One region of the Streptomyces sp. NBC_00247 genome, then DNA from elsewhere that is predicted to be linked to it. Evidence: riboswitches for the same ligand, from Rfam matches in the RefSeq annotation. Region 1 holds a riboswitch; the other holds the start of a gene.
What was found. Region 1 has a riboswitch for S-adenosylmethionine ahead of thrC (threonine synthase). Riboswitches for the same ligand answer to the same signal wherever they lie in the genome.
Positions count from the first base shown of each region.

Region 2: linked by a shared signal. The riboswitch ahead of OHT52_RS23455 (aminotransferase class V-fold PLP-dependent enzyme) and the one ahead of thrC (threonine synthase) in region 1 are both predicted to bind S-adenosylmethionine.

Region 1 covers NZ_CP108093.1:3,903,098-3,918,351, reverse strand. The annotation lists gene OHT52_RS16770 (hypothetical protein) at 314-1,057, shown strand; gene OHT52_RS16765 (GNAT family N-acetyltransferase) at 1,153-1,836, opposite strand; gene OHT52_RS16760 (DUF6281 family protein) at 2,187-2,570, shown strand; gene OHT52_RS16755 (hypothetical protein) at 3,162-4,052, shown strand; gene OHT52_RS16750 (RNA polymerase sigma factor) at 4,067-5,224, opposite strand; gene OHT52_RS16745 (YciI family protein) at 5,233-5,643, opposite strand; gene OHT52_RS16740 (TetR/AcrR family transcriptional regulator) at 5,890-6,489, opposite strand; gene OHT52_RS16735 (beta-ketoacyl-ACP synthase III) at 6,616-7,566, shown strand; gene groL (chaperonin GroEL) at 7,833-9,455, opposite strand; gene OHT52_RS16725 (cold-shock protein) at 9,805-10,011, opposite strand; gene OHT52_RS16720 (MoaD/ThiS family protein) at 10,440-10,718, opposite strand; gene thrC (threonine synthase) at 10,748-12,037, opposite strand; SAM riboswitch class I at 12,056-12,183, opposite strand; gene OHT52_RS16710 (glucosyl-3-phosphoglycerate synthase) at 12,338-13,306, shown strand; gene OHT52_RS16705 (alpha,alpha-trehalose-phosphate synthase (UDP-forming)) at 13,355-14,740, shown strand; gene otsB (trehalose-phosphatase) at 14,775-15,254, opposite strand, start outside.
Region 2 covers NZ_CP108093.1:5,376,376-5,391,629, reverse strand. The annotation lists gene OHT52_RS23480 (C40 family peptidase) at 1-381, opposite strand, end outside; gene OHT52_RS23475 (NYN domain-containing protein) at 705-2,066, opposite strand; gene OHT52_RS23470 (hypothetical protein) at 2,103-2,345, opposite strand; gene OHT52_RS23465 (rhomboid family intramembrane serine protease) at 2,534-3,286, shown strand; gene OHT52_RS23460 (Lrp/AsnC family transcriptional regulator) at 3,283-3,564, shown strand; gene OHT52_RS23455 (aminotransferase class V-fold PLP-dependent enzyme) at 3,652-5,052, opposite strand; SAM riboswitch class IV at 5,224-5,341, opposite strand; gene trpD (anthranilate phosphoribosyltransferase) at 5,424-6,488, opposite strand; gene qcrB (cytochrome bc1 complex cytochrome b subunit) at 6,615-8,240, opposite strand; gene qcrA (cytochrome bc1 complex Rieske iron-sulfur subunit) at 8,237-9,292, opposite strand; gene qcrC (cytochrome bc1 complex diheme cytochrome c subunit) at 9,289-10,098, opposite strand; gene ctaE (aa3-type cytochrome oxidase subunit III) at 10,156-10,776, opposite strand; gene OHT52_RS23425 (hypothetical protein) at 10,964-11,374, shown strand; gene OHT52_RS23420 (L,D-transpeptidase) at 11,431-12,687, opposite strand; gene OHT52_RS23415 (cytochrome c oxidase subunit 4) at 12,808-13,206, opposite strand; gene ctaD (aa3-type cytochrome oxidase subunit I) at 13,203-14,939, opposite strand; gene ctaC (aa3-type cytochrome oxidase subunit II) at 14,936-15,254, opposite strand, start outside.

The DNA.
Region 1 (15,254 bases):
GGTCCGGCCGCCCCTCGGGGCCGCTGCACCTTCCAGGTCAGTCCGCCCCCGGGACTCGGCTTCGCCGCCGCCACCCTCCCGGTGATGATGCTCGTCATCTCGAACCGCCGCCGCGACGAAGCCCGCGCGAGATGACGACGCCCACCGTGACCGTGCGGCCCGAACCGCACACTGTGCAGGTCAGCTCACACACGGCACCCGGGATTCGTCCCGCACCGCCCGCGCCCCAGGGCGGAACACGTCACAGGGCGGTGCCACCGGCCCTCCCGTACCACCGGTCAAGCCCCACCGCCCCTCCCGAGAAGAGATTCCGATGCCCCAAGCGCCCGCCCTCATAGGCAAACTCGCGGAATCCGCCATGGGGCGCCGAGCGCGGGTACTCGATGTGCAGCACCCCGCACCCGGCTTCGTCGAACTCACCTTGCACGCCTCGGCCCCGCCCGGCGGCTGGCGGCCCGGACACGAGATCCAGTTCCGGGTCGCCCCCACCCTGAGCCGCCGCTACACGGTACGGACCGTGGGCGAGGCGAAGGGGCAGACCGGCGGGGAGCCCGGCGGCAGCGGCCCCGAGGCCGAGCGCATAGGCGTCCTCGCCGGCACCGAGTCCCAGGGTCCCGGCGCCACTTGGGTGAGCCGCCTGCGGGCCGGTACCGAGACCGTGATTCTGGCCGCCCGGCACCGGCCCTTGCGCGAGACCGGGGCCCGGCGCCTCTACCTCGGTGACGGCTCCACCCTCGGCACCATCGACGCCTACGCCCGGGTGGACGAACAATCGCTCGTCGCCATCGAGGTGCCGGAGCCCGCAGTCGATGCCCTGGCGGCCCGCTGGCCCCGGTACCACTTCCTGCCCATCACCAAGGGTCCGGGCGACGCCTTGTTCTTCTGGCTCGAACGAGCGGCCGGTGAGGGCGAGTTCGCGCGGCTCGACGGGGCGATGCTGCTGGGGCACGCCCAGTCCATCCAGCGCCAGCGCGCGGCCCTGGTCGACAGCCGGATACTGCCGCGCCGCGCGGTCACCACCAAGCCGTACTGGTCCACCGGCAAGGCCGGGCTCTGACAACTCGCGCCCCGGCACCCGAGACCCGAGACCCGAGACCCGGAGCCAACGACCCGAGACCCGAGACCCGGTGGCCCGCCTCCGACGCGTACGTCCTACCCGGCGGCGGGAGCCACCGGCGCCCGGGCGATCAGGACGTCGGCGCTGTAGTGCCAGCCCAGGGAGGAGTAGAGGCGCTGGCCCTCCTCGCTGGCGATGAGAAGGCCGGTACGGGCCCCCTGCGCCACCGCGACCTCCACGAGGGCGCTCATCACGGCCCGGCCCAGGCCGCGTCGGCGGTGCCCGAGGCTCGTCTCGATGCGATCGGCGACGGCGTCCTCGCCGACCACGGCGATGGTGCCGCGCGCCGCCACCTCGCCCGAGGGGTCGTGGAGGGTGACGACCGTGACGGGGCCCTCCGAGCGGACCTCGCACCGGTACGGCTCGGCGACCGCGTGCTTCGGGTGTTCGCTCAGATCGGTCGCCATGAGCCACTCGGGCCGGTGGAGCAGCTCCAGCCCGGCCGCCTCGACGATGGTTTCGATCGCGGCGGTGCGCAGGGTGGGCACGGTGAGCCAGGTGATCTTCCGTGCGGCGGCGACGGTCGCGGCCAGCCGTGCCACGGACTCGGGTTCGTCGTCCGCGCGCAGGGCGAACACCTCGACCTCGCGGCCGGGTTGGTCGCACTCCGATCGCAGGGCGTCCCCGGCCGGCCCGGCCGGCTCGGCTTCGGGCAGGCCGCGTGCGGTGGTCCAGCCGTGCAGCCAGCGTCGCACCAGCCCTGATTCGATTTCCGTCATCCTGCAACCTGATTCGATCTCCGTCATCCTGCAATGAGAACACGGGGCGCCGCCGGGGGCGGCGGGATTTTCTCGCCCTCCACCCGCGCCCACCTGCACTCTTCACGAGGTGGCTGCGACGACCGAGGTGGCTGCGACGACCGAACGCCACCGCCCCGGGCGGCGAGATCCCACCTCGATCCACAAGAAGCGCGCGAAAAGGGAACCTGATCCGAGGTGCCGACGTCGAAGGGCGGAATCACGAGAGCCTCACCGCGTGCACGACCTGATTTCCGTGCTGTGCGTCGGCGAGGCCACTCGGCAGAGGGGGAGGCACTTCTCTTCTCTGTCATCCACCGAGGGGGACACACATGAACTGGACCAGGCGATCCGCCGGCTTGATCATCGCGGGGGCCATGGTGATACCGGTAGCCGCGTGCACGACCGTTGACACGGCGATCGACTGCGCCGCCCCCGCCTACACCTTCCAGGACACCTCGTACCGGGAGGTGCCGGACGCGGTATTCACATCCGGGAAGAAGCTCGGCGTCGCCACCTCGCCGACGTGCGACGACACCGGCGCACAGGACAAGAGCGATACGGCGGTCACGAAGGAGACCGCCTACAGAGTGGACGGCGTCTCTCCCGAGGTCGCCATCGCCGTCGGGGACACTCCGGAGACGGCCAGGCTCGTCGCCATCGACTCCGACTCAGGGCTCCCGCCCGAGGTACGGAAACTGATCGACGGCTCCTGATCCGACACGCGGGGGCTCGGTGTGGTGCGAGCGCTGACGCCACACCGAGCCCCGCGTGCCGGTCACCTCGGGAACAGAGACTCCGCCCGGACCCTCACTTGATCACCATTCGCTACCCGCCCCTTGGTACCTCGGCACCGGCCCGGAGCTCAAGCGGCCAGATCCGAGCGCTCTTTCATAGGAATGGGTGGAGGGACTCTTTCCCCACCCACCCACCCTGGCCGTGAGAGCCGTCCGACGTTGGCGAAAGGCCGGCGGCAGTCGGCAGCAGTCATCGGCACTACGCCAAGGCCGTCGGCTCCCCGCCGAGCGAGTGATCCCGCCCGCACGTCCGGCCCGCCTCCGCGTCACCCTCGGGCGTTCTTTTAACTCCCCGGGGTTGACCATCCGTTACCGACTTGCCACGCAGGGTGCCGACGATCTAGCGTTCGCCTCGACTCAGACCACACATGAGTCGACCCCTGCAGGTGCTGGTAACACCAGACAGGGGCCTGACCAAAAAGATCGAAAGAAGCGATCCCCATGGCTGCCAGCCAGCTTAGTGCTGCCCCCTGTCCCCCGCACGGCTCCCTGCCCCGCACCCCGCATCCGATGTCCAATCCGGGGTACGGCAAGCGTTCCGCCCCGAACCAGAAGCCGTCCACCGCACGCGATTTCGACCAGCTGCCGCCGCGCGAGGCGGCCGTCGCCGCGTACATCGACCAACTGCCGGACGGCGCGGACATCTCGGTGAAGACCCTCGCCAAGGTCCTCCCCTACGGCCAGTGCGCGGTGGGCACGGTGCTCCGGAGGCTCCAGGCCGCCGGGCACCTGCACCGGGACGGCATCGTCGTCGCCAACGAGACCCAGCTGCTCTGGGTGACCCGTACGCACTTCTCCCGTACCGCCCGCGACGCCGACTGGTGGGAGGCGTTCGTGCGGGGAGACGTACCGCCGGAGACCCGACGCCCCACGCGCTCCCGGGCGTTCATCCTGCTCGCGGCGCTCGGCCGGGCCAACCCGGCGCTGTCGCTGTCGGCCGCCGACTGCGCGATGCTCGAACCGCAGGTCACCGAGTGGTTCGAACGCGGCGCCGACGAGAACGAGTTGCTCCACGCGCTCACCTCCGGCCTGCCGACCGCCGTCCACCACGCGGCCTCCCTCGTCCGCCGCCGCCTGACGGACAAGATGCCCCCGGTCCGCACCACCGCGCCGCCGCCCCCGCCCGCGCCGTCCGGCCGGTACGCCGCCGAGTGCCGCGAGTGCAAGGCGCCCGGCCCTGGAGACGCCATGCCCGACGGCCTCTGCCGCCCCTGCCGGGGCGACCTCATGCCCCTCGTGGGCCCGCCCGGCACGGTCCCGCACGACGACGTGAGCAGCCGCGTGTCCCAGGTCCGCGCGAACATGGTCCCCCGCCAGGACCGCCCCCGGGGCCGGGCCGGGGTGACCGTCCGACGACGGGGCGCCCAAGGCCGTACGACCCCGCCGACCGGAGCGAGTTGAGCACGCCGCCCCTTTCATCGATCCGGTCGTCGTTCCCGGAGCGCGTTGAGGCGGGCGGCCTGGCGGGTCAGGTGGTCGCGTTCGGCGAGGTCGGTCGCCCGGTGCGCGGCCTCGGCGTACAGCCGTGCGGCCGTCACCGGGTCGCCGTCGCGTTCGTGGAGGTACGCCGCCACGGCGGTATGGCGCGGTAGCGAGGCGTCCAGCGCCGCGAGCGCCGCCAGACCCGCGCGCGGGCCGTCCGCCTCCCCGACCGCGACCGCGCGGTTCAGCCGTACGACCGGGCTGTCGGTCAGCCGCGCCAACTCGTCGTACCACTCCACGATCTGCGGCCAGTCGGTCTCCCCGGCGGTCTGCGCGTCGGCGTGCAGCGCCGCGACGGCGGCCTGTGCCTGGTACTCGCCCAGCCGGTCGCGGGCGAGCGCCACTGTCAGCATCCCGATGCCCTCGGCGATCGACGCGGTGTCCCACCGGCCGCGATCCTGCTCGGCGAGCGGCACCAGGCTGCCGTCCGGCGCGGTCCGGGCGGCCCGCCGGGCGTGGTGAAGCAGCATGAGGGCGAGCAGCCCGGACACCTCGGGGTGGTCGATACGGACCGCGAGCTGCCGGGTGAGCCGGATCGCCTCGGCGGCGAGGTCCACATCGCCGGAGTACCCCTCGTTGAAGACCAGATAGAGGACGCGCAGCACCGTTGCGACGTCGCCGGGCCGGTCGAACCGCACCCCGGAGACGGTGCGCTTCGCCCGGCTGACGCGCTGCGCCATCGTCGCCTCTGGCACCAGGTAGGCCTGGGCGATCTGGCGCGTGGTGAGCCCCCCGACCGCGCGCAGGGTCAGCGCGACCGCCGACGCCGGGGTCAGCGAGGGGTGGGCGCAGAGGAAGTAGAGCTGGAGGGTGTCGTCCACCGCGCGGGCGGGCCCGGCGGCCGGTTCCTCGTCCACCCGGACCTCGCGGTGACGGCGGGCGCGGTCCGCCCGGGTCGCGTCGAGGAACCTGCGCCAGGCCACGGTGACCAGCCAGCCCTTCGCGTCCTGCGGAGGGTCGGCCGGCCAGACGCGTACCGCCTGGATCAGGGCTTCCTGCACGGCGTCCTCGGCCGCCGCGAAATCGGCTCCGCGGCGGACGAGGACGGCGATGACACCCGGGGTGAGGCTCCGGATCAGGGCCTCGTCCATGGGTGAGGTCACTCCGTGACAGTGGGGTGGTGGGCGCCCAGGAACGGGCGCAGTTCCAGCCACTCGTGGATCGGTTCGCCGCCCTTTCCGGGTGCGGCCGACAGCTCCCCGGCCAGCTCCACCGCACGCTCATGGCTGTCGACGTCGATCACCATCCAGCCCGCGATCAGGTCCTTGGTCTCCGCGAACGGGCCGTCGGTGACCGGCGGGCGCCCCTCCCCGTCGTACCGGACCCACTCGCCCTGCGGGGCGAGCGCCTGCCCGTCGACGAACTCTCCGGTCTTCTCCAGCCGGGCCGCGAAGTCGTTCATGTACTGGACGTGGGCCGAGATCTCCTCCGGGGTCCACTGGTCCATCGGCACGTCGTTGGCCGGGGCCGGGGCACCGCGGTAGTGCTTGAGCATCAGGTACTTCGCCATGGTGTCTCTCCTCGCTGCGGCGGCCGTGTGAACGGTCGCGTCCGTGGTCGCGTTCCTCGCGTCCGTGTCCGTGTTCCCCGCGTCCGTGTCCGTGGGCGCGTTCACTACGGGGACGGAGCCGGTCACGGGTTCTCGACATCACCGGACGAGAAATCTTTCCGGACTTCCGACCGGAACAGTCGGCTCGACGAACGGTCCCTGAGACCATCCCGGCCGACAGGGCCGGAGGGAAGCACGACGCGCCGGTCAGTCGCCCAGGACCCGCCCCAGGGCGCGACGGGCACGGGCCGGAGCGGCCGGATCGCGAGTGAGCTGGAGGAAGTGGTTGAGAGAGAGCATGACGCCCACGAGTTCGAAGACCATCTGCTCGGCGTCCGTGTCCTCCGGCAGCTCTCCCGCCCTGACCGCCCACTGGACGTGAAGGCGCAGGTCGCGGCGCCACAGATCGCTCAGGCCCGCGACGGAGTCGCGCACCGGGCCCTCGCGCCCGTCGAACTCGGTGGCCGCCGCGGCGAAGAAACAGCCGCCGGGCAGTACGTTCCGCTCCAGCATCGACACCCACGCCTCGCACAGCGCCCGCAGTCGCGCCAGGCCGACGGCCACGTCCCGTACCTTCTCCGGCACCTCCCGGGCGAACAACTCGGCCGCGGCGTCCAGGACCTCGAGTTGCAGGCGCTCCTTCGTGCCGAAGTGGCCGAGCACTCCGGCCTTGCTCATCGCCAGTTCAGTGGCCAGGCGCCCGATGGTGAGCCCTCCGAGCCCGTCCGCCGAGGCGATCACCAGACCGCGCTCCAGAATGCGCTGCCGGGTGCGGCGGGTCTCCACGACCGAGTTCCGAGGGCTCATGGGAGCCGATCATAGTCCCGCACGAACCCTTTAGCTTCCGACCGGTCGGTTGCTATATTCCGGAGGAGTCGCCACCCGGCCACCCACCCGGCCGGTGCCGCACGGCCTGACCGAAGGAGCACAGCCTTGTCCGGGTCCCGCATCACCGCCCTGGGGCACTACCAGCCCTCCCGCGTGCTGACCAACACCGAGCTGGAAGGCATGGTCGACACCAACGACGCCTGGATACGGCAGCGCACGGGAATCGCCACCCGGCGGATCGCCGGGGACGGCGAGTCCGTCACCGACCTGGCCTCGGCAGCGGCCGGAAAGGCACTGGCCGCCTCCGGTCTGGAGCCCGCCGACATCGGCCTGGTCACCGTGGCGACCTGCTCCGCCGTCGACCGCTGCCCCTCCACCGCCGCCCAGGTCGCCGCGCACCTCGGCATTCCCTCGGCGGTCTGCTTCGATCTCAACAACGGCTGCGCCGGTTTCTGCACCGCGCTCGCCTGCGCCGACCACACCGTGCGCGCCGGAGCCGCCCGGCACGCGCTCGTCATCGGTGCCGAGAAGATGTCGGACGTCACCGACTGGATGGACCGTTCCTCCTGCATCCTGCTGGGCGACGGCGCGGGCGCCGCCGTGATCAGCGCCGCCGAACAGGGTGACGCCGGAATCGGACCGGTGACCTGGGGCTCCGATCCCACGCGCGCGCAGGCGGTCCGACTGGCGGGCGCGTGGCAGCCGCGGTTCGCGCAGGAGGGCCAGGCCGTCTTCCGCTGGGCCACCACCGAACTGCCCGCCGTGGCCCGGGAAGCCTGCCTCCGTGCCGGAATCACCCCCGCCGACCTGGGCGGGGTCGTCACCCACCAGGCCAACCTGCGGATCATCGAGTCCCTGACCCGGCAACTCGGCCTGCGCGACGACGTCGTCATCGCCCGCGACGTCGTCGAATCCGGCAACACCTCCGCCGCCTCGGTGCCCCTCGCCCTGTCCAAGCTGTCCGAACGCGGCGAACTGCCCTCCGGCACACCGGTACTGATCTTCGCCTTCGGTGGCGGACTCTCCTGGGCCGGCCAGGTCGTCACCTGCCCCTGACCGCCCCGGGCCGTTCCAGGCCGGACCGGGCCTTCCTGACCGCGCCGACCGCCCCGGTCCAGGCGCTCGGCGGAGCGCCGGCCGACTGGTCCGACCGGGACCGCCGGGAGCTGGGGCGGCGCGTTGACGACTTCACCCGCCATCTGTCGGCGCTGGGCGCGGAGCAGACCCGCCCCCGGAAAACACTTCGGCCCCCAGGACGAATCCTGGGGGCCGAAGCTACAGCTGGACGCTGCGGGGGTGGAACCACCGATCCCGGAAGGGGATCAGAAGTCCATGTCACCGCCCGGCATGCCACCCGGGGCGGCCGCGCCGGCCTTCTCGGGCTTGTCGGCGATGACGGCCTCGGTGGTGAGGAAGAGCGCGGCGATGGACGCGGCGTTCTGCAGGGCGGAGCGCGTGACCTTCGCCGGGTCGATGATGCCCTCGGCGATCATGTCGACGTACTCGCCAGTCGCGGCGTTGAGGCCGTGACCGATCGGCAGGTTGCGGACCTTCTCCACGACGACGCCACCCTCAAGACCACCGTTCACGGCGATCTGCTTGAGCGGGGCCTCCAGCGCGAGCTTGACGGCGTTGGCGCCAGTGGCCTCGTCGCCCGTCAGGTCGAGCTTCTCGAAGACGGCGGACGCCTGGAGCAGAGCCACGCCACCACCGGCGACGATGCCCTCCTCGACGGCGGCCTTGGCGTTGCGCACCGCGTCTTCGATGCGGTGCTTGCGCTCCTTGAGCTCGACCTCGGTGGCGGCACCGGCCTTGATGACGGCCACGCCGCCGGCCAGCTTCGCCAGCCGCTCCTGGAGCTTCTCGCGGTCGTAGTCCGAGTCGGAGTTCTCGATCTCGGCACGGATCTGCTTGACGCGACCCTGAACCTGCTCGCTCTCGCCGGCACCGTCGACGATCGTGGTCTCGTCCTTGGTGATGACGACCTTGCGCGCAGAGCCCAGCAGGTCGAGACCCGCGTTCTCCAGCTTGAGGCCGACCTCCTCGGAGATGACCGTGCCACCGGTGAGGATGGCGATGTCACCGAGCATGGCCTTGCGGCGGTCACCGAAGCCCGGAGCCTTGACGGCGACGGACTTGAAGGTGCCACGGATCTTGTTGACGACCAGGGTCGACAGGGCCTCGCCCTCGACGTCCTCGGCGATGATCAGCAGGGGCTTGCCCGACTGCATGACCTTCTCCAGCAGCGGAAGGAGGTCCTTCACGTTGGAGATCTTCGAGTTGACGATGAGGATGTACGGGTCGTCGAAGGACGTCTCCATACGCTCCATGTCGGTCGCGAAGTACGCCGAGATGTAGCCCTTGTCGAAGCGCATGCCCTCGGTGAGTTCCAGCTCCAGACCGAAGGTCTGGGACTCCTCGACGGTGATGACGCCTTCCTTGCCGACCTTGTCCATCGCCTCGGCGATCTTGGCGCCGATCTCGGTGTCGGCGGCGGAGATGGAGGCGGTCGAAGCGATCTGCTCCTTGGTCTCCACGTCCTTGGCCTGCTCCAGCAGAGCGGCGGAGACGGCCTCGACGGCCTTCTCGATGCCCCGCTTGAGGGCCATCGGGTTGGCACCGGCGGCGACGTTGCGCAGACCCTCGCGGACGAGCGCCTGGGCCAGAACGGTGGCGGTGGTCGTACCGTCGCCGGCGACGTCGTCCGTCTTCTTGGCGACCTCCTTGACCAGCTCCGCACCGATCTTCTCGTACGGGTCCTCGAGCTCGATCTCCTTGGCGATGGAAACACCATCGTTGGTGATCGTGGGCGCGCCCCACTTCTTCTCGAGGACGACGTTACGGCCCTTGGGGCCGAGGGTGACCTTGACGGCGTCGGCGAGCTGGTTCATCCCGCGCTCGAGACCGCGCCGTGCCTCCTCGTCGAACGCGATGATCTTGGCCATGTGAAGTGGTCCTCCCGGACGGGGTGGATTGCTCCGGACCGAGTGGCGCCCGCGACGGACGGCCTGCGTGCCCGGCGGTTCCTTGCCCCGCCGCGCCTGCGGGCCTCACCGGCCCGGTCCAAGTTTCTGTCACTCTCACCTGGAGAGTGCTAACGCCAATGATTAGCACTCGACCCCTGCGAGTGCAAGCGTCCCCCTCGTCCTGGGGACAAGCCCGAGGCAGCCTCCGGACGCCCTCCGGACCCGCGGAACGCCTTCCTTGCACGGAAAACGCGAAACCACGCAGGGCCCGCCCCCTGGGGGACGGGCCCTGCGTGGTGAAGAAATATCGTTGCCGACCGCGTCCAACTCAGCCCACGGCGAGCTTGACCATGTCCGCCTGCGGCCCCTTCTGGCCCTGCGAGATCTCGAATTCAACTCGCTGACCCTCTTCGAGGGTGCGGTACCCGTCCATCTGGATCGCGCTGTAGTGGACGAAAACATCCGCACCACCGTCGACCGCGATGAAGCCGTACCCCTTCTCCGCGTTGAACCACTTGACGGTGCCCTGAGCCATGCCTAACTCCCCTATTTCTGGCCCCTGCACAGGACCGCACTTCGCGGACCCGGGTCAGAACTCACCCTCCGACAGGAGAGGGTGCGTGCGCCGGAACGCCTCGACCGCGGCCGAATGTATCTGTCCAACTGCCCTCTGCAACAGGTCAATCGGACGGGAATTCTGAGCGCGCCGGAACACCCGAACGTGAGGATTTGCTGAGAATCTTGGGCAAGTCGGGCCAGACAAAGGCCACTTAAGGCACAGAGGGCATCCGGACTTTGGCTGTTTCTTGTCGCGCCGCGGCGCGATCTCGCACATGCTCGACACGAGCGGCGGAGGGGGCTTCCCCAACTGTACCGCGCTCAACCCTACGGAATTGCCCCCTCCGCGTCGTACGCGAAGGGGGCAATGTCCTCGGTGTGGCGCGCCGTCGAGCGGCCGTACGGTCAGCAGCCGCCGGCGACGGCGGGGATGATCGAGACGCCGGCGCCGTCCGGCGTGGCCGCCTGGAGGCCGCCCTCGAAGCGGACGTCGTCGTCGTTGACGTACACGTTGACGAAGCGGCGCAGCTTGCCCTGGTCGTCCAGCACGCGCGCGGCGATGCCCGGGTGGTCCTTCTCCAGGGACTCGATGACCTCGGAGAGGACGGTGCCCTCGGCCGAGACCTCGGCCTGGCCGCCGGTGTACGTGCGCAGGATGGTGGGGATGCGGACCTTGACGCTCATGGGGATTGCCTTCCTCGGTTCTGGGGTGGTCAGTGCGCCGCGAGGCCCGCGTCGCGGAACGCGTCCAGGCTCGGGCGGATGGTCGCCGTCAGACCGGTGGTCGGGGAGACCGCGTCCAGGGTCTTGAGGCCGTCACCGGTGTTCAGGACGACGGTGGTCAGCGTCGGGTCGAGCAGACCGGCCTCGATCAGCTTCCGCGTCACGCCGACGGTCACGCCGCCCGCGGTCTCCGCGAAGATGCCCTCGGTGCGGGCGAGGAGCTTGATGGCGTCCACGACCTGCTCGTCGTCGACGTCCTCCACCGCACCACCGGTGCGGCGGGCGATGTCCAGGACGTACGGGCCGTCGGCCGGGTTGCCGATCGCGAGCGACTTGGCGATCGTGTTCGGCTTCTGCGGGCGGACCACGTCGTGACCGGCCTTGAAGGCGGTGGAGACCGGGGAGCAGCCCTCGGCCTGGGCGCCGAAGATCTTGTACGGCTTGTCCTCGACGAGGCCGAGCTTGATCAGCTCCTGGAGGCCCTTGTCGATCTTGGTGAGCTGGGAGCCGGACGCGATCGGGATGACCAGCTGGTCGGGCAGCTGCCAGCCGAGCTGCTCGCAGATCTCGTACGCGAGCGTCTTCGAGCCCTCGCCGTAGTACGGGCGGAGGTTGACGTTGACGAAGCCCCAGCCCTCGCCGAGCGGGTCGCCGATCAGTTCGGAGCAGAAGCGGTTGACGTCGTCGTAGTTGCCGTCGATGCCGATCAGCTCGCCGCCGTACACGGCGGCCATGACGACCTTGCCCTCTTCCAGGTCGTGCGGGATGAACACGCAGGAGCGGAAGCCGGCCCGCGCGGCGGCGGCACCGACCGCGCCGGCGAGGTTGCCGGTGGAGGAGCAGGAGAGGGTGGTGAAGCCGAAGGCGCGGGCGGCCTCGACGGCGATGGCGACGACGCGGTCCTTGAAGGAGTGCGTCGGGTTGCCGGAGTCGTCCTTGACGTACAGGGCGCCGGTGACGCCCAGTTCGCGGGCGAGGTTGTCGGCCTTGACCAGCTTGGTGAAGCCGGGGTTGATGTTGGGCTTGTCGGCGACATCGGCGGGGACCGGCAGCAGCGGCGCGTAGCGCCAGATGTTGTTCGGGCCGGCTTCGATGCGCTTCTTCAGCTCGTCGGGGGAGCCGCTCGGCAGGTCGTACGCCACTTCGAGCGGCCCGAAACAGGACGCGCAGGCGAAAATGGGGCCGAGGGGGAAGCGTTCGCCGCACTCGCGGCAGGAAAGCGCGTCGGCGGGACCGAGATCCACGGTTCCGGACGTCGCTTCGGCGATCTGTTCAGCCATGATGGCGGAGGCCCTTTCTCCTCATCTTCCTTGCGACGCGTTTCGCCGCAAGACGGAATTGGCACCTTCCCCACCGTGGCCTCGCGGCCGGCGGGAGGGTTGCCGGGACTTCAACGGGCCGTTCCCTCAGTCCCTCTGGATGAGCGCTATGGCACTGGACCGTTCGATCCAGGCGTTTGTCCGCCCTCCGACCCCGACATGCGAAGGCGGTGAGCTGTGTTCAAGACTGTAACCGAAGCACCCGACGGTTGAGGTAGTCGTCCGAACCGCGAGATGGATCACAAACAGGGAGTAGCGCCCGTGCTGGAAGAGGTCGACAGCTGGCTGACCCGCCGTTCCTGGGCCGCCTCCGACCGCCCCCTGGACCGTCTCCTGGCCGCCCGGGACCGGGACCCGCGGGGCTCCTCGGTGAGCGTCGTACTGCCCGCGCTCAACGAGGAGGCGACGGTCGGCGAGATCGTGCGCGTCATCCGCCGCGAGCTGATGGAGAAGGTCCCGCTGGTGGACGAGCTGGTGGTGATCGACTCCGGCTCCACCGACGCCACTTCCGCCGTCGCCCGCGCGGCCGGAGCCCGGGTGGTGCACCGCGACGCGATCCTCCCCCGGCTGCCCGCCGTCCCCGGCAAGGGCGAGGTGCTCTGGCGGTCGCTCTTCGTGACCAGCGGCGAGATCGTCTGCTTCGTGGACGCCGACCTCAAGGACTTCTCCGCCGATTTCGTCTCCGGCATCATCGGCCCGCTGCTGACCGACCCGGGCATCCAGTTCGTCAAGGCGATGTACGACCGGCCGCTGGAGGACGGGCACGCCCCCGCCGGAACTCCCGCGCAGGGCGGCCGCGTCACCGAACTGGTCGCACGCCCGCTGCTCAATCTGCACTGGCCGAAACTCGCCGGCTTCGTCCAGCCGCTGGGCGGCGAGTACGCGGTCCGGCGCCGGCTCCTGGAGCAGCTGGCGTTCCCGGTCGGGTACGGCGTGGAGCTGGGGCTCCTGGTGGACGCGCTGCACACGGTGGGGCTCGACGCGCTGGCCCAGGTGGACGTCGGCGTCCGCCGCCACCGCCACCAGGACGGGCAGGCGCTGGGACGGATGGCCGCCACCATCTACCGGACCGCGCAGCTGCGGCTCTCCCGGGGGCATCTGGTCCGTCCGATGCTGACCCAGTTCGAGCGGGACGAGGACGGTTTCCGGCCGCACACCTACGTGGTGGACACCGAGGAACGGCCGCCGGTCCGGGAGATCGCCGAGTACACGACCCGCCGCGCCGCTTGAGAGCCCGAACACGTTTGGGGGGTTACGTATCGGGCTAGGTTCCGCTACATGGTCTCCGAGCACGCAGCCCAGGTCCTCGTCGCGTCCAACCGCGGCCCCGTGTCGTACACGCTGAACGAGGACGGTTCCCTCGACGCACGCCGGGGCGGGGGCGGCCTCGTCTCCGGGCTGAGCGCCGTCGACGACAAGGTGTGGGTCTGCGCCGCGCTGAGCGAAGGCGACCGCGAGGCGGTCCGGCGCGGGGTCGGCGAAGAGGGCGTCCGGATGCTCGACATCGACGCCGGCGTGCACACCGACGCCTACAACGGCATCGCCAACTCCGTGCTCTGGTTCGTCCACCACCTCCTCTACCAGACCCCCGTCGAGCCGGTCTTCGACGACGAGTTCCGGCGCCAGTGGGCCGCGTACGAGACGTACAACCGGGCCTTCGCCGAGGCGCTGGCCGAGGAGGCGGGCGAGGGCGCCGCCGTGCTGGTGCAGGACTACCACCTCGCGCTGGTCCCCGGCATGCTCCGCGAACTCCGCGCCGACCTGCGCATCGGCCACTTCTCGCACACCCCGTGGGCGCCGGTCGACTACTTCCGGCTGCTCCCCGACGACATCGGCGAACAGCTGCTGCGCGGCATCCTCGGCGCCGACCGGGCCGCCTTCCTCACCCGCCGCTGGGCCGACGCGTTCATCGGCTGCTGCACCGAGATCCTCGGCGGCACCAGCGGGACGCGCATCGGCGTGCACGGGCTCGGCGCCGACGGCGACTTCCTGCTCGCCCGCTCGCACGAGCCGGACGTGGACGAGCGGATGGCCGCGCTGCGCGAGCAGATCGGCGGCGACGGCGACCGGAAGACGATCGTCCGGGTCGACCGGACCGAGCTGTCCAAGAACATCGTGCGCGGGCTGCACGCCTACCGCACCCTCCTCGACAACCACCCCGAGTGGCGCGAACGCGTCGTGCACGTCGCCTTCGCCTACCCCTCCCGCCAGGACCTCGCGGTCTACCGGGAGTACACGGCGGCGGTCCAGGAGCTGGCCGACGAGATCAACAAGGCGTACGGCTCCGACACCTGGACCCCGGTCGTCCTGCACGTGAAGGACGACTTCGCCCGTTCGCTCGCCGCCTACCGGCTGGCCGACGTGGCGCTGGTCAACCCCATCCGGGACGGCATGAACCTGGTCGCCAAGGAGGTCCCGGTCGTCTCCGACCACGGGGTCGCCCTGGTGCTGTCCCGCGAGGCCGGTGCGTACGAGGAGCTGGGCGCCGACGCGCTGGTGGTGAACCCGTACGACGTCAGCGCGACGGCCGAGGCCCTGCACGAGGCACTGGGCATGGACGAGCGGGAGCGGGCCGAGCGGTCGGCCCGGCTCGCGGAGGCAGCGACCGCGCTGCCCCCGCAGGCGTGGTTCCTCCAGCAGCTGGAGGCGCTGCGGGAGGGGTGAGACCCGCCCCGCTCGCGGCTCCTCCCAGCCACCCTCAGATGTTCGCGGCCACGGTCGCCAGCAGCGCCGCGACGTCCGCCGGGCCCGGCACGATCAGGTCGGCCCGGTCGGCCAGCTCCGGCACCTCGGTGCCGCCGCTGCACACCAGCAGCCCGGGCACCGGGTCCGGACCGCCGGAACGCAGCTTCTCCACCGCCGCGAAGGCCGCGACGTCACCGAGGTCGTCGCCCGCGTAGAGCACCGACCCCGCCCCCACCTCCGCCGCGTACCCGGTGAGCGCGACGCCCTTGTCGACCCCGGGCGGGCGCAGCTCCAGGACCTGGCGGCCCGGCTCGACGATCAGCCCGTGGCGCGCGGCGAGCCCGCCCAGCGGCTCCCGCAGCAGCTCGAACGCGGCCTGCGGATCGGTGGCGCGGCGGGTGTGGACGGCGACGGCCTGCCCCTTCTCCTCCACCCAGGTGCCGCGCAGCACCTCGGGCCCGTCGAGCAGCGCCGGCAGCTCCGCGCGGACGGC
Region 2 (15,254 bases), 1.5 Mb from region 1:
GTCGAGGAAGGTGTCCGGGTCCGAGGCGAGGAAGAGCTGCACGGAGGGGTCGATGCCGCCGGAGCGGTACTGCGCGGTGGCGATCGAACCGAGTTCGCCGCGGAGGCTGTTGAGGTCGGCCTGCTCGCGGGCGACCTTGTCCTGGAGGGCGTCGACCTCCTTCTCCAGCTTCTCCTGCTGCTCCTTGGCCCCGTTGTACTTCTCGGTGGCGGCCTCGGCTTCGGCGTAGAGCTTGTCGACCTTCTCCTTGACCTCGGCCTTGGTCGGCTTCGGGTCGGCGTGCGCGGCCTGGGCGGACAGGGCCACGGCGGCCGCCGCGGTCGCGGTGAGCACGGTCACACGGGCACGGCTCGGCTGCTTGGGTCGACGGTGGGACGCCACGAAGGCGAGCTCCTTCTTCCTCAGAGCCGCCTACCAGACCGGAGGGGAAACACCCGGAACGACCCGGCTCCGCACACTTCACGGACTCGGCGGTTCCTTCGCCGCCACCCCGAATGAGTGATCAACCGTGCGAAGGTTCGAGGCATGACCCTAGTGACCAAGCTGTGATCAGTTCAAATCCTTCCCGGAAGAACTTCGTCACACCCGGCACTTTCCCACCCTCGACGCACCGCGAGCGGCCAGGAGTTGACGGTACGTTTCTCCGAATCCGGCCGCGTGCGGCATGCCACGCCAAACCGGCCCTCACGGACCGCGGACAGCCCTCAGACGCGCGAAAGCCGCTTCAGGAGCAGGGCGGAAGCGACGGGCCGGGCACCGGCCTTGGCCACTCCGTCCGCCACCTCCCGGTCGGTGGAGACCACCACGACGGGCCGTCCCGGCGGTTCGGCACGGGCCAGTTGACGGATCAGCTCGTCGGCCGTCACCCCCGCCTTGCTGAAGAGCACCCGGACCCCCCGCGGCGGCGCGAGCAGCACCGGCACGGCGAGCTCCGCCCCGTCGAACACACAGGTCATCTCGGCGCCCGTCTGCGCGGCGAGCATCGAGAGCCCGCCCAGCAGCCGCAACCGCTGCTTCTCCAGCGGCATCTGCGGATAGCCGGTCTTCGTGACGTTGTAGCCGTCGACGATCAGGTGCGCCTGCGGCAGGGCCAGCAGCTGGTCCAGCAGCGCCGGGTCGGTCTCCGACAGCGCCCTGGCGGCGATGTCCTTGGGCGACATCCGGCCCGGCTCGACCGCGTCCACCCCGTCGGCGGGGCGGGACGTCGCGGGCGGCAGCGCGAGTTCGCGGCGCAGCCCCGCGGCGGCGTCGAGCACGGTGTCCAGCAGCAGGCGCAGCCGCATGTCCTCGACCGAACGGCCCTCGCGGGCGGCTCTGCGGCCCGTCTCCACGGCCGTCTCGGCCTCCGCCAGGCGCGTTTTGAGCCGGCGGTTCTCGCTCTCCGCCTGGGAGACCTGGGCCGCCGTCTCGGCGCGTACGGCGTCCGCCTCGGCTGCGGCCCGGCGTACCGCGGCCTCGCTGCGCTTGACCTCGCTGAGGGCACTGCGCAGCTTGCGGTGGAGCGACTCGGACTCCTTGCGCGCGGCGTCCAGTTCGGCGCGGAGCCGCTCGGTGTCGGTCTTCGTCTGGTCGCGCGCGTGCGCCAGTTCCTCGCGCAGGCGTTCCGTCTCGCGCCGGGTCTCGTCGTCGGCGCGCTCCGCGCTGGCCCGCTGGACCTCCTCGCCGGCTGCCTGCACCAGCTTGACCCAGCCGACCGGGCGGAGCACGTACGCGGCGGCGGCGACGTCCACCGGATCGGCGGCGGCCGGCGGCGCGCCGGCCTCCAGGGCGCGGGCCAGCTCGGGCTGGGCGGCGGCGATCCGCTCCCCGATGCGCCCGCGGAAGCGCGCGTCGCCCTCCAGGGCCGCGGCCATGGCGTTCCCGGCGAACTTCGCCCGCCTGGTCGGGGTGAAGCGGGCGTACTGACGCAGCTGGGCGGGCAGCTCTCCGACCGTCAGACCCCCGAAGGCGTCCGAGACCAGTGCGACGACCCGCCGCCGCACTCCCTCGGGCAGCGGGCGGTCGAGCGCCTCGACGGCGCCGTCGGCCCCATCGGCCGGATCAGCGCCGTTGGTCGGCTGCTCCACCATCCGTCACCCCATCGTGTCTGTGGTGCGACTCCGTCAGGAGTCGGCACCTGGCCTGTCCACCAGTTCGATCTGATCCACCGCGTTGCACCAGCGGCAGCGCACCGATTCGATCGTCTCACTGACGACCTCCCGCTCCTCGACACTGGCGTCACCGGCCAGGTCGAGGTGGATGTACTCCACCACCTTCGACGACCTCGTCACGTCGAAACGAGTGAGGTTCCCGCAGAGCGTGCAGCGCCAGCGGGTCGCGTCGGTCGGCTGGGGAACCGTCGTCATCGTGCCGTCCTCTTTCGTCGTCGGGGCCTGGTGCCGTCCCGGACCGAGCCCCGTCCTGTCCTGCCTCAAGGATCTCGCGGTGCGCCGTCGAACTGCGGTGTCCTGGGGCAACCCTACGGCCTCGCACCCCACCACCGGCACGGCGAGGCGGCCCGTACCGTTCCGTCCCGGTACGTCATGCTCCGTACATGATCGAACGGCGTGGCAGCGACCCTCTGGGCGCGGTACGGAGACTCCGCCTCCCGGCGGCGGCGGGCGACGCCCCCGTCACGTACGGCCTCATCGCGGTGTGCTGCCTGGTCTTCGTGGTCAGCCCGGTCTCCGGCCTCGGCCCGTCCTACGCCACCGCCGACGCGGCACTCGCCGCCCAGGCCGGATACTTCGAGCGCTGGGGCGTGATCCCGGCGGAACTGTGGGGCGGCCCGGCGCACGCGTGGCTCACCCCGTTCACCGCCCTCTTCGTGCACGGCGGCTGGCTGCACCTGCTGGGCAACATGCTCTTCCTGCACGTGTTCGGCGCCATGGCCGAGGAGCGGATGGGCCACCTCGGCTTCGCCCTCTTCTACACGGGCTGCGGCTGTCTGACCCTCGTCGTCTACGCGGCGGCGTACTCCGGCTCCGAGCAGACGCTGGTCGGGGCCTCCGGCGCCATCTCGGCGGTGCTCGGGGCGTTCCTGCGCCTCTTCCCCCGGGCGCGGGTCACCAGCATCTTCCCCTTCCTCCTCTTCCTGCCGCTGCGCTTCCCGGCCTGGATCGTGCTCCTCTTCTGGTTCGTCCTCCAGTGGCTGGCCGCCCGGAGCGCGGGGAGCGGTCCGGGCGTGGCCTACCTGGCACACGTGACGGGGTTCGGAGCAGGATTCGTCCTGGCCCGGGGGCCCCACCGGCGTGGGGCTAGAGTGAAGACACCAGCCACGGCCACCGAGGGAGAAAGCCAGCCGTGATCACCGCGATCGTGCTCATCAAAACCAGCGTCGACCGGATTCCGGAGATCGCGGAGTCCATCGCGGCGCTCGACAGCGTCAGCGAGGTCTTCTCGGTCACCGGCACGTACGACCTGATCGCCATGGTCCGGGTGGCCCGCCACGACGACCTCGCCGAGGTCATCCCCGGCAAGATCAGCAAGATCCCGGGCGTGGAGGCCACCGACACCCACGTGGCCTTCCGTACGTACTCCCAGCACGACCTGGAAGCCGCGTTCGCCATCGGCCTCGACGCGTAACCACCGCTTACGGAGCGGTCCTCGGCAGCACTTCGGCCGGGGACGGGCAGCTGCCCGTCCCCGGCCGAAGTGTTACCGGCATCGCCGTCAGATCTGCGCGGCGCCCCGGTCCGGGACGCAACGGCCGCCCTCGGTGCGGTACTTCCACTGGGCACCCTCGCTCACCAGCTCGCCGACCGCGCGCACGAACCGGTCCACGTGCTCGTCCGGCGTACCGGCGCCGAAGCTGACGCGGATGGCGTTCAGGGAGCGCTCGCCCGGCTCGGCCTCCGGCGCGCCGCACTCGCCCGGGTCCTGCGGGTCGCTGCCGAGCAGGGTGCGGACCAGCGGGTGGGCGCAGAACAGGCCGTCGCGGACGCCGATGCCGTACTCGGCGGAGAGCGCGGCGGCGAAGTGGGAGCTGTTCCAGCCCTCCACCACGAAGGAGATGACGCCGACGCGCGGGGCGTCGTCGCCGAAGAGCGAGAGCACCTTGACCTGCGGCACCTCGGCGAGGCCCGTGCGGACCCGGGCGACCAGTCGCTGCTCGCGGGCGACCAGCTTGTCGAAACCGGCCTCGGTCAGGGCCTTGCAGGCGGAGGCGATGGAGTAGACGCCGATGACGTTGGGCGAACCGGCCTCGTGGCGGGCGGAGGTGGTGTGCCACTCCACGTCCACGCCGCCGTCGGTGCGCCGGGCGACCTTCTTCGAGGCGCCGCCGCCGGCCAGGTAGGGCTCGGAGTCCTGGAACCAGTCGGCGCGCCCGGCGAGGACGCCGGAGCCGAAGGGGGCGTAGAGCTTGTGACCGGAGAAGGCGACCCAGTCGACGTCGAGTGCGGCGATGTCCACCGGGTGGTGCGGGGCGAGCTGGGCGGCGTCCAGCACGATGCGGGCACCGTGCGCGTGGGCGGCGGCGGCCAGTTCCTTGACCGGCCACAGCTCGCCGGTGACGTTGGAGGCGCCGGTGACGCAGACGAGGGCCGGACCGTAGGGGTTCCGGTCGGCGAGCGCGCGCTCCAGGGTCTCGACGGCCTGCTGCGGGGTGCGCGGCGCGTTGAGGTAGGTGACCCGGGCGTCCCGCCAGGGCAGCAGCGAGGCGTGGTGCTCGGTCTCGAACACGAAGACCTCGCAGTCGGCCGGGATCACGGCCGCGAGCAGGTTGAGCGAGTCGGTGGTCGAGCGGGTGAAGATCACCTGGTCGCCGGGGCGGCAGCCGAGGAACTCCGCGACGGTGGCGCGGCTGTTCTCGAAGAGGTCGGTGGAGAGCTGCGAGAGGTAGCCGGCACCGCGGTGGACGCTGCCGTAGTACGGCGCGTAGGCGGCCACGTCGTCCCAGACGCGCTGGAGGGCCGGGGCGCTGGCCGCGTAGTCGAGTGCCGCGTAGGTGACCTCGCCGCCGGTGACGAGCGGGACGGTGACGTCCTTGCCGAGCACCGGCAGCGGGGCGGTGTCCGCGTCGAAAGCGGCGGAGGAATCGGGGGTGTTGAGGGCAGCAGAAGACACGGACATGACGAACTCCCGGAGTACACAGGCGAATTCACCGGGCCGGCGGGTACGCGGCAGCACGGTGCGAAGAGAGGAGAGGGGTGCGGAGAAGGGCGTTGCGCCCTATCGCATTCGCTTGCTCACAAGAGGCTCCCTAGGGACCAGGACCCCGGGGGTTGGCATCGAATGCCGAGGGGCCCGCGCTTGCCGCAGACCTCGCTGCCTGCGGCCTGGTCTTCACCCGGGGCACCCCGCCACGGACGGAGGGTTGCCGGACAGCGGGCCGGGGCCGTAGTCGCTGTCACTCATGACCTGCCAGCATCTTGCCACAGGTGCCGGTGAACGCAAGGGCGCGGTCCGCATCGCGGACCGCGCCCCTTCTTCACACGTGCACGTCAGGCGTTGCTGGCCGCCACCCAGCGCTCCAGCGCGCGGTGCGCGGACCCGGAGTCGATGGACTCGGCGGCGGCCTCGATCTTGGCGCCGATCTGCTCGGTGAGGGTGCCCTCGCCCGGGTCGAGCGCCACGAGCGCCGCCGCCGAGTTCAGCAGCACCGCCTCGCGCACCGCACCCTTCTCGCCGTCCAGCACCCGGCGGGCGACGTCCGCGTTGTACGAGGGGTCGGCGCCGCGCAGCGCCTCGACCGGCACCAGTTCCAGCCCCACGTGGCGCGGGTCGAAGGCCTCCTCACGCACCTCGCCGTCCCGGACCACCCAGACCCGGGAGGTCGCGGTGGTGGTCAGCTCGTCGAGCCCGTCGTCGCCGCGGAAGACGAGCGCGGAGTTGCCGCGCTCGGCGAGGACACCGGCCACGATGGGCGCCATCCTCAGGTCGGCGACCCCCACGGCCTGGGCGCGGACGTGGGCGGGGTTGGTGAGCGGGCCGAGGATGTTGAAGGTGGTCTGGGTGCCGAGTTCCTTACGGGCCTTGGCGGCGTACCGCAGGGCCGGGTGGAACTTCACCGCGAAGCAGAAGGTGATGCCCGCCTCGGCCGCCACCTCGGCGACCCGCTGCGGGGTCAGCTCCAGGTTGACGCCGAGCTTCTCCAGGACGTCGGAGGCACCGCTGGCCGAGGAGGCGGACCGGTTGCCGTGCTTGACGACCTTGGCCCCCGTGCCGGCGATCACGATCGCGGACATCGTGGAGATGTTGACCGTCTTCGCGAGGTCGCCGCCGGTGCCGACGATGTCGACCGAAGGGCCGGGCACCTCGATGGTGCGGGCGTGCTCGTACATCGCGCGCACCAGGCCGCTCACCTCGGCGACCGTCTCGCCCTTGGCGCGCAGCGCGATGGCGAAGCCCGCGATCTGCACGTCGGTGGCGTCCCCGCTCATGATCCGGTCCATGGCCCAGGCGGTGTCGTCCGCGCCGAGGTCCTGGCCGCGCACCAGGGACGTCAGTACGCCGGACCAGGAACGGTCCGCCGCGCTGTCGCCGCCGTTCGGGGTCGCCACGTTCATGGTCCGCTCCAAGAATCCACAGCCGGAAAGGGGGGTGCCGCTCCACCCTATCGGGGCCCGGGAACGGCGAAGAGCCCCGTCCGGCGAATGGACGGGGCTCCTGGCTGTGGCGATCAGTTCAGGCGATCAGTGGTGACCGTGGCCGCTGGTGATCTCCTTGTACTCCTCGGCGGTGGGCTTGGCGATCTGGTTGTGCTCGCCGTAGTAGCCCTTGCTGAGCTTGGCGCGCAGCTTCGTGAGGGCCGAGACCTTGCGCTCGACACCGTTCTCGTCGACCGTCGGGCCGATCTCGAGCGGGGTGTACTGGTCGTGCGCCGTGAGGGTGTGCAGCTGGCCCTGGCTGAGCGGCTCGTGGATCTCCACGAACTCACCGTGCGGCAGGCGCTTGATGAGCCCGGACTCGCGTCCGTGCAGCACCTTCTCCTTGTCGCGGCGCTGGAGGCCGAGGCAGATCCGCTTGGTGGCGATGAACACCAGGACCGGCACCACGAAGAAGCCGACACGCACGAACCAGGTGATCGCGTTGATCGACAGGTGGAAGTGGGTGGCCCAGAGGTCGTTTCCACCACCGACGAGCAGCACGAAGTACCAGCTGATCCAGGCGACACCGAAGGCGGTCCGGGTCGGCGCGTTGCGCGGCCGGTCCAGGATGTGGTGCTCGCGCTTGTCTCCGGTGACCCAGGATTCGATGAACGGGTACACCGCGATCGCGGCCAGCACCAGCGGGAAGATGACCAGCGGGATGAAGACGCCCAGGACGAGCGTGTGACCCCAGAGGTTGATCTCCCAGCCCGGCATGACACGGATCAGGCCTTCGGAGAAGCCCATGTACCAGTCGGGCTGCGCGCCGGTGGACACCTGGTCCGGCCGGTACGGGCCGATGGCCCAGATCGGGTTGATCGAGGCGATGGCGGCGACGACCGAGATGACACCGAAGACCAGGAAGAAGAATCCTCCGGCCTTGGCCATGTAGACCGGCAGCAGCGGCATGCCCACGACGTTCTTGTTCGTGCGGCCGGGGCCCGCGAACTGCGTGTGCTTGTGGTAGAAGACCAGGATCAGGTGGCCCACCAGCAGGCCCATCATGATGCCGGGGAGCAGCAGGATGTGGACCGAGTAGAACCGGGCCACGAAGTCGCCGCCGGGGAAGTTCCCGCCGAACAGGAAGTACGCGAGGTACGTGCCGACGATCGGCACGGACAGGATCGCGCCCTGCATGAAGCGGACACCCGTACCGGAGAGCAGGTCGTCCGGGAGCGAGTAACCGGTGAAGCCGGTGAACATGCCCAGGACGAACAGCAGGAACCCGAAGAGCCAGTTGATCTCGCGCGGCTTGCGGAACGCGCCCGTGAAGAACACGCGCATCATGTGCACGAACATGCCGGCCAGGAAGATCAGCGCGGCCCAGTGGTGGATCTGCCGCACGAGCAGACCACCGCGGACGTCGAAGCTGATGTTCAGCGTCGAGGCGTACGCCTCGGACATCCGGATGCCCTGCATGGGCTCGTACGGGCCGTGGTACACGACCTCGTTCATGCTCGGGTGGAAGAACAGCGTCAGATACACACCCGTGAGGATGATGATGATGAAGCTGTAGAGGCAGACCTCGCCCAGCATGAAGGACCAGTGGTCCGGGAAGATCTTGCGCATGTTGGCCTTGGCCAGGCCGTAGATCCCCAGCCGGCCGTCCGCCCAGTCGGCGACCCGCTCACCTGCGGGCGCCTTGCGCGTGGTTTCCGTCGTAGTACTCATCCGCGCTCCCAGAAGGCAGGACCGACGGGCTCTTCGAAGTCACCGAGAGCTTCGAGGTCGCCCTCGCTGCTCACGCCGATCCGCAGCTGCGGAAGCGCGTGCCCGGCCGGACCGAAGATGACGCGGGCGCCGTCGGAGAGGTCGAAGGTGGACTGGTGGCACGGGCAGAGCACGTGGTGCGTCTGCTGCTCGTACAGGCTGATCGGGCAGCCGACGTGGGTGCAGATCTTGGAGAAGGCGACGATGCCTTCGTGCGCCCACTCGCGCTCGCGCTTGTCCTTGATGTCGTTCGGCTCGATGCGAATGATCATCAGGGCGGCCTTGGCGATCTGCGCCTGGAAGTCCTCGGCGTCCTCCTCCAGGCCCTCGGGCATGGCGAAGGTCAGCGAACCGACCGCGATGTCCTCAGGACGAAGAGGCTCCATCGTGTTCATGTTGATGAGCTTCTTGCCGTTGGCCCACAGCGTGGAACGGAGCTTCTTCTCCGGCAGCGGACCGAGGTCGCGCAGCAGCACCACACCGGCGAGCGGCACCAGGGCCAGCGCGCCGAACATCGTGGTGCGGATCAGCTTGCGACGGCCGATCACGGACTCCTCGGCACCGGCCTTGAAGTCCGCGAGGACCTGCGCCTTGACCTCGGGCGTGGCCTCGATCGCGTGACGCTCGGCGGGGACCTCGACGTCGGACATCAGGGTGCGGGCCCAGTGGACGGCACCCGCGCCGATGGCGAAGAGCGCCACACCCAGGGTGAGACCCAGGGAGAAGTTCAGCGCGCTCACGTGGCCGAACGGCCAGATGTAGACGATCTTGTCGACCGGGAAGATGACGTAGGAGGCGATGAACGCCACCGTCGCCAGCATGGACAGCATGAACAGGTACGCGACGACTCGCTCGGAGCGGTCGGCGGCACGTTCGTCGATGTCCTGGATGCGCGGCTTGTGGGCCGGCAGCCCCGGGTTCGCGAACGGATCGTCCGCGACCACTACCGCGCCGTGCGCGGCGTCCTGCTCGGCGAGCAGGCTCTTCTCTGGATTCTCTTCTTGGCTACTCATGACTTCTTGGCCTTAGCGGTGTGGGCCGCGACCCAGACGGCGACGGCGATCAGAAGGCCCAGACCGAAGATCCAGGCGAACAGGCCTTCGCTGACCGGTCCGAGGCCACCGAGCGACAGGCCGCCCGGGCTCTCGCTGTTGTCACCGTTCACGGTCTTGATGTACGCGATGATGTCCTGCTTCTGCTGCTCGGGCATCGTCGTGTCGGGGAAGGAGGGCATGTTCTGCGGGCCGGTCTGCATGGCCTCGTAGATGTGCTTCGGGCTCGCGCCTTCCAGGCTCGGGGCGTACTTGCCGTCCGTCAGCGCACCGCCTTCGCCCGTGAAGTTGTGACACTGGGCGCAGTTGGTGCGGAACAGGTCCCCGCCCTTGGCGATGTCCGCCCCGTCGGGGCTGACCTGCTTCTCGGTCGGCGTGATGGGGCCGGCGCCGAGCGAAGCGACGTACGCCGCGAGCTGGTCGATCTCCCCCTGCGAGTAGATGACCTTCTTCGCCGGAATCTGGGCACCCGGCTGCTGCGCGGGCATGCGGCCGGTGCCGACCTGGAAGTCGACGGCGGCGGAGCCGACGCCGACCAGCGAAGGCCCGTCGGACGTGCCCTGACCACTGGTTCCGTGGCAGCTGGCGCAGCCGACGGTGTAGAGCTTCTTGCCCTCCTCAATGGGGAGGGACTGGACGGATTCGTCTGCCTGCGCCTTGCCCGCAGGCGCAAACGCGGCGTACAGCCCCCCGGTAGCCGCCAGCGCGAGGAGTAGTACGACGACGGCCGCCAGTGGATGGCGTCGTCGTGCGGAGAGCTTTTTCACGGATTACCCCGGTGTCAGGATCTTCTGCGTCGATGATGGGTGGGTGCGAGCGCCCGGTTACTTGATCATGTAGATCGTCGCGAAGAGGCCGATCCACACGACATCGACGAAGTGCCAGTAGTAGGACACGACGATGGCTGCGGTCGCCTGTTCGTGGGTGAACCTCTTGGCCGCGTATGTTCTGCCGAGAACCAGCAGGAAGGCGATGAGACCGCCTGTCACATGCATGCCGTGGAAGCCGGTGGTCAGGTAGAACACCGAGCCGTACGGGTCCGAGGACAGGGAGAGCCCGTCCGTCTTGACCAGCTCGGTGTACTCCACGACCTGGCCGCCGATGAAGATCGCACCCATGACGAACGTGATGATGAACCACGTCCGGAGCTTCTTCACGTCGCCCCGCTCCGCGGCGAAGACGCCGAGCTGGCAGGTGAGAGAGGAAAGCACCAGGATCGTGGTGTTCGTCGCGGAGAACGGGAAGTTCAGATGGTCGGCCATCTCCTTCCAGTGATCCGGTCCCATCACCGATCGCAGGGTGAAGTACATCGCGAAGAGGGCCGCGAAGAACATCAGCTCGGAACTCAGCCAGATGATGGTTCCGACGCTGGTGAGGTTCGGCCGATTGACCGACGGGTGCGCGTGCCCGGTTTCTACTGTCGTTGCTGTCGCCACGACCGACATTATGTCGGTCGCTTATCCCGCCCTCACTCCCGGGGGTGCCGTTCGGTGTGTCAGAGGGGTGTGTCCTCCCCGAACGGCCCAGTGAATCGATGTCATTAGCGGTGCTGACGAGCTGTCCGCGGGAGTACGATCCGCGCATCGGTTCATGCCCCGAGAGCCCCGACGACACAGCTGTCACGGAGGAACAATGCAGGCGACCGCCACGGTCCTGGTCTACAGCGACGACGCCAACATCCGCGAGCAGGTGAAGCTCGCCACCGGGCGACGGCCCGCGGCCGACGTCCCCGAGGTGCGGTTCCTGGAGTGTGCGACGCTGCCCGCGGTGCTGTCCGCGCTCGACGCCGGCGGCGTCGACGTCTGCGTACTGGACGGCGAGACCGCGCCCGTGGGCGGCATGGGCGTGTGCCGGCAGATCAAGGACGAGGTGTTCCACTGCCCGCCCGTGCTGCTGCTGATCGGGCGCCCGCAGGACGCCTGGCTGGCCACCTGGAGCCGCGCGGACGCCGCCGTGACCCTTCCGGTGGACCCGGTCGAGTTCGCGGACGCCCTGGCCGCCCTGGTGCGTACACGGCTCCAGGTGGCGGCCGGAGCGTCCTGACACCTCTCGCCCGGCCCTGCCGGACGGTCCTACCGTGAGGCGGCGCACCCCCGGCGTCACACCTGGGGACGCAATCGCGCCGCCTCGACCGTGTGGGTTCCGGCCCCGGGCGTGGCGTTCCGCAGGGCGCTGCCCTTCTGCCACGCCTCCCAGGAGACGTTCCAGTCCCCGAACCCGTTGTCGAAGGGGGTCATGGTCTCCCCCTCGCTGCCGACGACCTTGACGACGTCTCCCTCGCGGACGGTGTCGAAGAACCATTCGGCGTTGTCCGTGCTCATCCCGGTGCAGCCGTGGCTGACGTTGGCGCTGCCCTGCGACCCGACGGACCACGGCGCGGCGTGCACGTATTCGCCGCTCCATGTCACCCGGGTGGCCCAGTAGACCGGCAGGTCGTACGACTCAGAGGAGTCGGTCGAGATGCCGACGGTCTCCCCGCGCATCCGGACGAACGCCTCCTTCCCGAGCACGACCTTGATGCCGTTGCGGGTGGAGAAGCCGGGCTTCCCGGTGGTGACCGGAATGGTGTTGATCACTTCTCCGTTGCGGAGCACGGTCATCTCGTGCTCGGCGGCGTCGGTGACGGCCTCGATCCGGTCGCCGATGGTGAGCTTGAGCGGCTTGACCTCCGCGCCGTGCAGGGCGTTGGTCACCTTGATGCCCTTGAAGTTGCTGCTCACTTCGACGGACGCCCCTGCGGGCCAGTACTCCTGGGGCCGGTAGTGCAGGATCTTGTCGTCGACCCAGTACCAGGAGCCGGTCACCGCGGGCGTGGAACGGACCTTGAGGGAGCGTTCGACGGTGGCCCTGGCGGCCTTGTCGGTGACCGGAGCGCTGAGTTCCGCCGTGATGGGCTGTCCGACCCCGTACGTGCCCGCGCGCGGGCCGAAGGAGACGTTCAGGAGCTTCTTCGGGGAGGTGGTCTCGAAGGAGAGCGTACGGCGGCCGGGGGCCCCGTCCTCGTCCTCGGTGGTGACTCTCACTTCGTACCGCGCGCCAGCGGCGAGCGGGGCGGTGGAGTGCCAGCGCTTACCGTCGGCGGCGAGCTCGCCGGCCAGACGGCGGCCGGTGCTGTCCGCGGCCGTCACATCGGTGATGCGTCCCTCGTCACCCTTGACGGTGACTTCCAGAGGCTTGTCGGGATCGGCCTTCCCCTGCGGGGCATGGCCGTTGAAGGAGACCTGGTCCGCCGCGTCGAACGGCTTGGCCGAGAGCGGGTGACCGTCGGGTCCTCCACAGGCGGTCGCACCGGCGGCCAGGGTCACGACCAGCAGGGTGCAACTCACTGCGGAGCGGGTACGCGGCGTGTCGTTCATGAACCCACGCTAAGAAGATTCATCCGATCCAGCGCGTTGTACGACTGCAAACGAGCGAGGGGCCCGACCGCTCCAGCCGAGCAGTCGGGCCCCTCGCGAGGTGTTACGGGTAACGCGGTGTCACTGGGTGCGGTTCTCACCGCGGTAGTACTCGAAGACCCAGCCGAAGAGGCCGATGGCCAGCATCGGGGCCGAGAAGTACGCCAGCCACCAGCCGAAGGCGATGCTCATGAAGAGCAGTGCGCCACCGATCGCCAGCGACAGCGGCTGCCAGCTGTGCGGGGAGAAGAACCCCACGTCGCCGGCCTCGTCGGCCACATCGGCTTCCTTGTTGTCCTGGGCCATCTGGTCGACCCTGTTGGCCGTGAAGGCCAAGTAGAAGCCGATCATCATGGACAGCCCGAAGGCCAGGACGAGGGCGGTGGTGCCGACCGGCTCCTTCGACCACACGCCGTAGGTGACGGCCATGATCAGGATGAAGACGCTCAGCCAGATGAACAGCTTGCCCTGGATCTTCACTTGCCTGCCTCCTTACCACCGGCGAGGACCTTGTCGGCCTCGGAGTGGTGGCCGAGCTGCTCCAGCGCGGCGATCTCCGGGTGGTGCAGGTCGAACGCCGGGGATTCGGAACGGATCCGCGGCAGGGTGATGAAGTTGTGGCGCGGGGGCGGGCAGGAAGTGGCCCACTCCAGCGAACGGCCGTAGCCCCACGGGTCGTCGACCTCGACCTTCTTGCCGTACTTGGCGGTCTTCCACACGTTGTAGAAGAACGGCAGGATCGACAGGCCGAGCAGGAACGAGGAGATCGTCGAGATCGTGTTCAGCGCGGTGAAGCCGTCGGCCGCGAGGTAGTCCGCGTAGCGACGCGGCATGCCCTCGGCACCGAGCCAGTGCTGCACCAGGAACGTGCCGTGGAAGCCCACGAACAGCGTCCAGAACGTGATCTTGCCGAGCCGCTCGTCCAGCATCTTGCCGGTGAACTTCGGCCACCAGAAGTGGAATCCGGCGAACATCGCGAACACCACGGTGCCGAAGACGACGTAGTGGAAGTGCGCGACGACGAAGTACGAGTCCGAGACGTGGAAGTCCAGCGGCGGCGAGGCCAGCAGAACGCCGGTCAGACCACCGAAGAGGAAGGTGATCAGGAAGCCGATGGACCAGAGCATCGGCGTCTCGAAGGACAGCGAGCCCTTCCACATCGTGCCGAGCCAGTTGAAGAACTTCACACCGGTCGGTACCGCGATGAGGAACGTCATGAAGGAGAAGAACGGCAGGAGCACGCCGCCCGTCACGTACATGTGGTGCGCCCAGACCGTCACGGAGAGACCCGCGATGGCGATGGTGGCCGCGATCAGGCCGATGTAGCCGAAGAGCGGCTTGCGGCTGAATACGGGGATCACTTCGGAAATGATTCCGAAGAACGGCAGCGCGATGATGTACACCTCTGGGTGTCCGAAGAACCAGAAGAGGTGTTGCCAGAGCAGTGCGCCGCCATTGGCCGCGTCGAATACGTGGGCCCCGAATTTTCGGTCCGCTTCCAACGCGAAGAGCGCGGCGGCGAGAACCGGGAAGGCCAGCAGGACCAGGACGGCCGTCAGCAGGACGTTCCACACGAAGATCGGCATCCGGAACATCGTCATGCCGGGCGCGCGCATGCAGATGATCGTGGTGATGAAGTTGACCGCGCCGAGGATCGTGCCGAAGCCGGAGAAGGCCAGACCCATGATCCACATGTCGGCACCGACACCCGGCGAGCGGACGGCGTCCGACAGCGGGGAGTAGGCGAACCAGCCGAAGTCGGCGGCGCCCTGCGGGGTGAGGAAGCCTCCCACCGCGATGAGCGAGCCGAAGAGGTACAGCCAGTACGCGAACATGTTCAGCCGCGGGAACGCCACGTCGGGCGCGCCGATCTGCAGCGGCATGATCCAGTTGGTGAACCCGGCGAACAGCGGCGTCGCGAACATCAGCAGCATGATCGTGCCGTGCATCGTGAACGCCTGGTTGAACTGCTCGTTCGACATGATCTGCGTACCCGGACGGGCCAGCTCGGCGCGCATGAAGAGCGCCATCAGTCCACCGATGCAGAAGAACGCGAACGACGTGACCAGGTAGAGCGTGCCGATCGTCTTGTGGTCAGTGGTGGTCAGCCACTTGATGACGACGTTTCCCGGCTGCTTGCGCCGTACCGGCAGCTCATCCTCGTACGAGTCGTCTGCTGCCGCGGCACCCTGAGGTTCGTTGAGGATGCTCACAGTTTGTTGGTCTCCGCATTCCTGGCGGGGTCAGTCTGCTCGATGCCTGACGGCACGTAGCCCGTCTGCCCCTTCTCCGCCAGCTCCTTGAGGTGCTGCTGGTAACGCTCGGGAGAGACCACCTTGACGTTGAAGAGCATCCGGGAGTGGTCGACTCCGCAGAGCTCGGCGCACTTGCCCATGAAGGTGCCCTCCTTGTTCGGAGTCACCTCGAACGCGTTGGTGTGGCCCGGGATGACGTCCTGCTTCATGAGGAACGGCACCACCCAGAAGGAGTGGATGACGTCACGCGAAGTGAGGATGAAGCGGACCTTC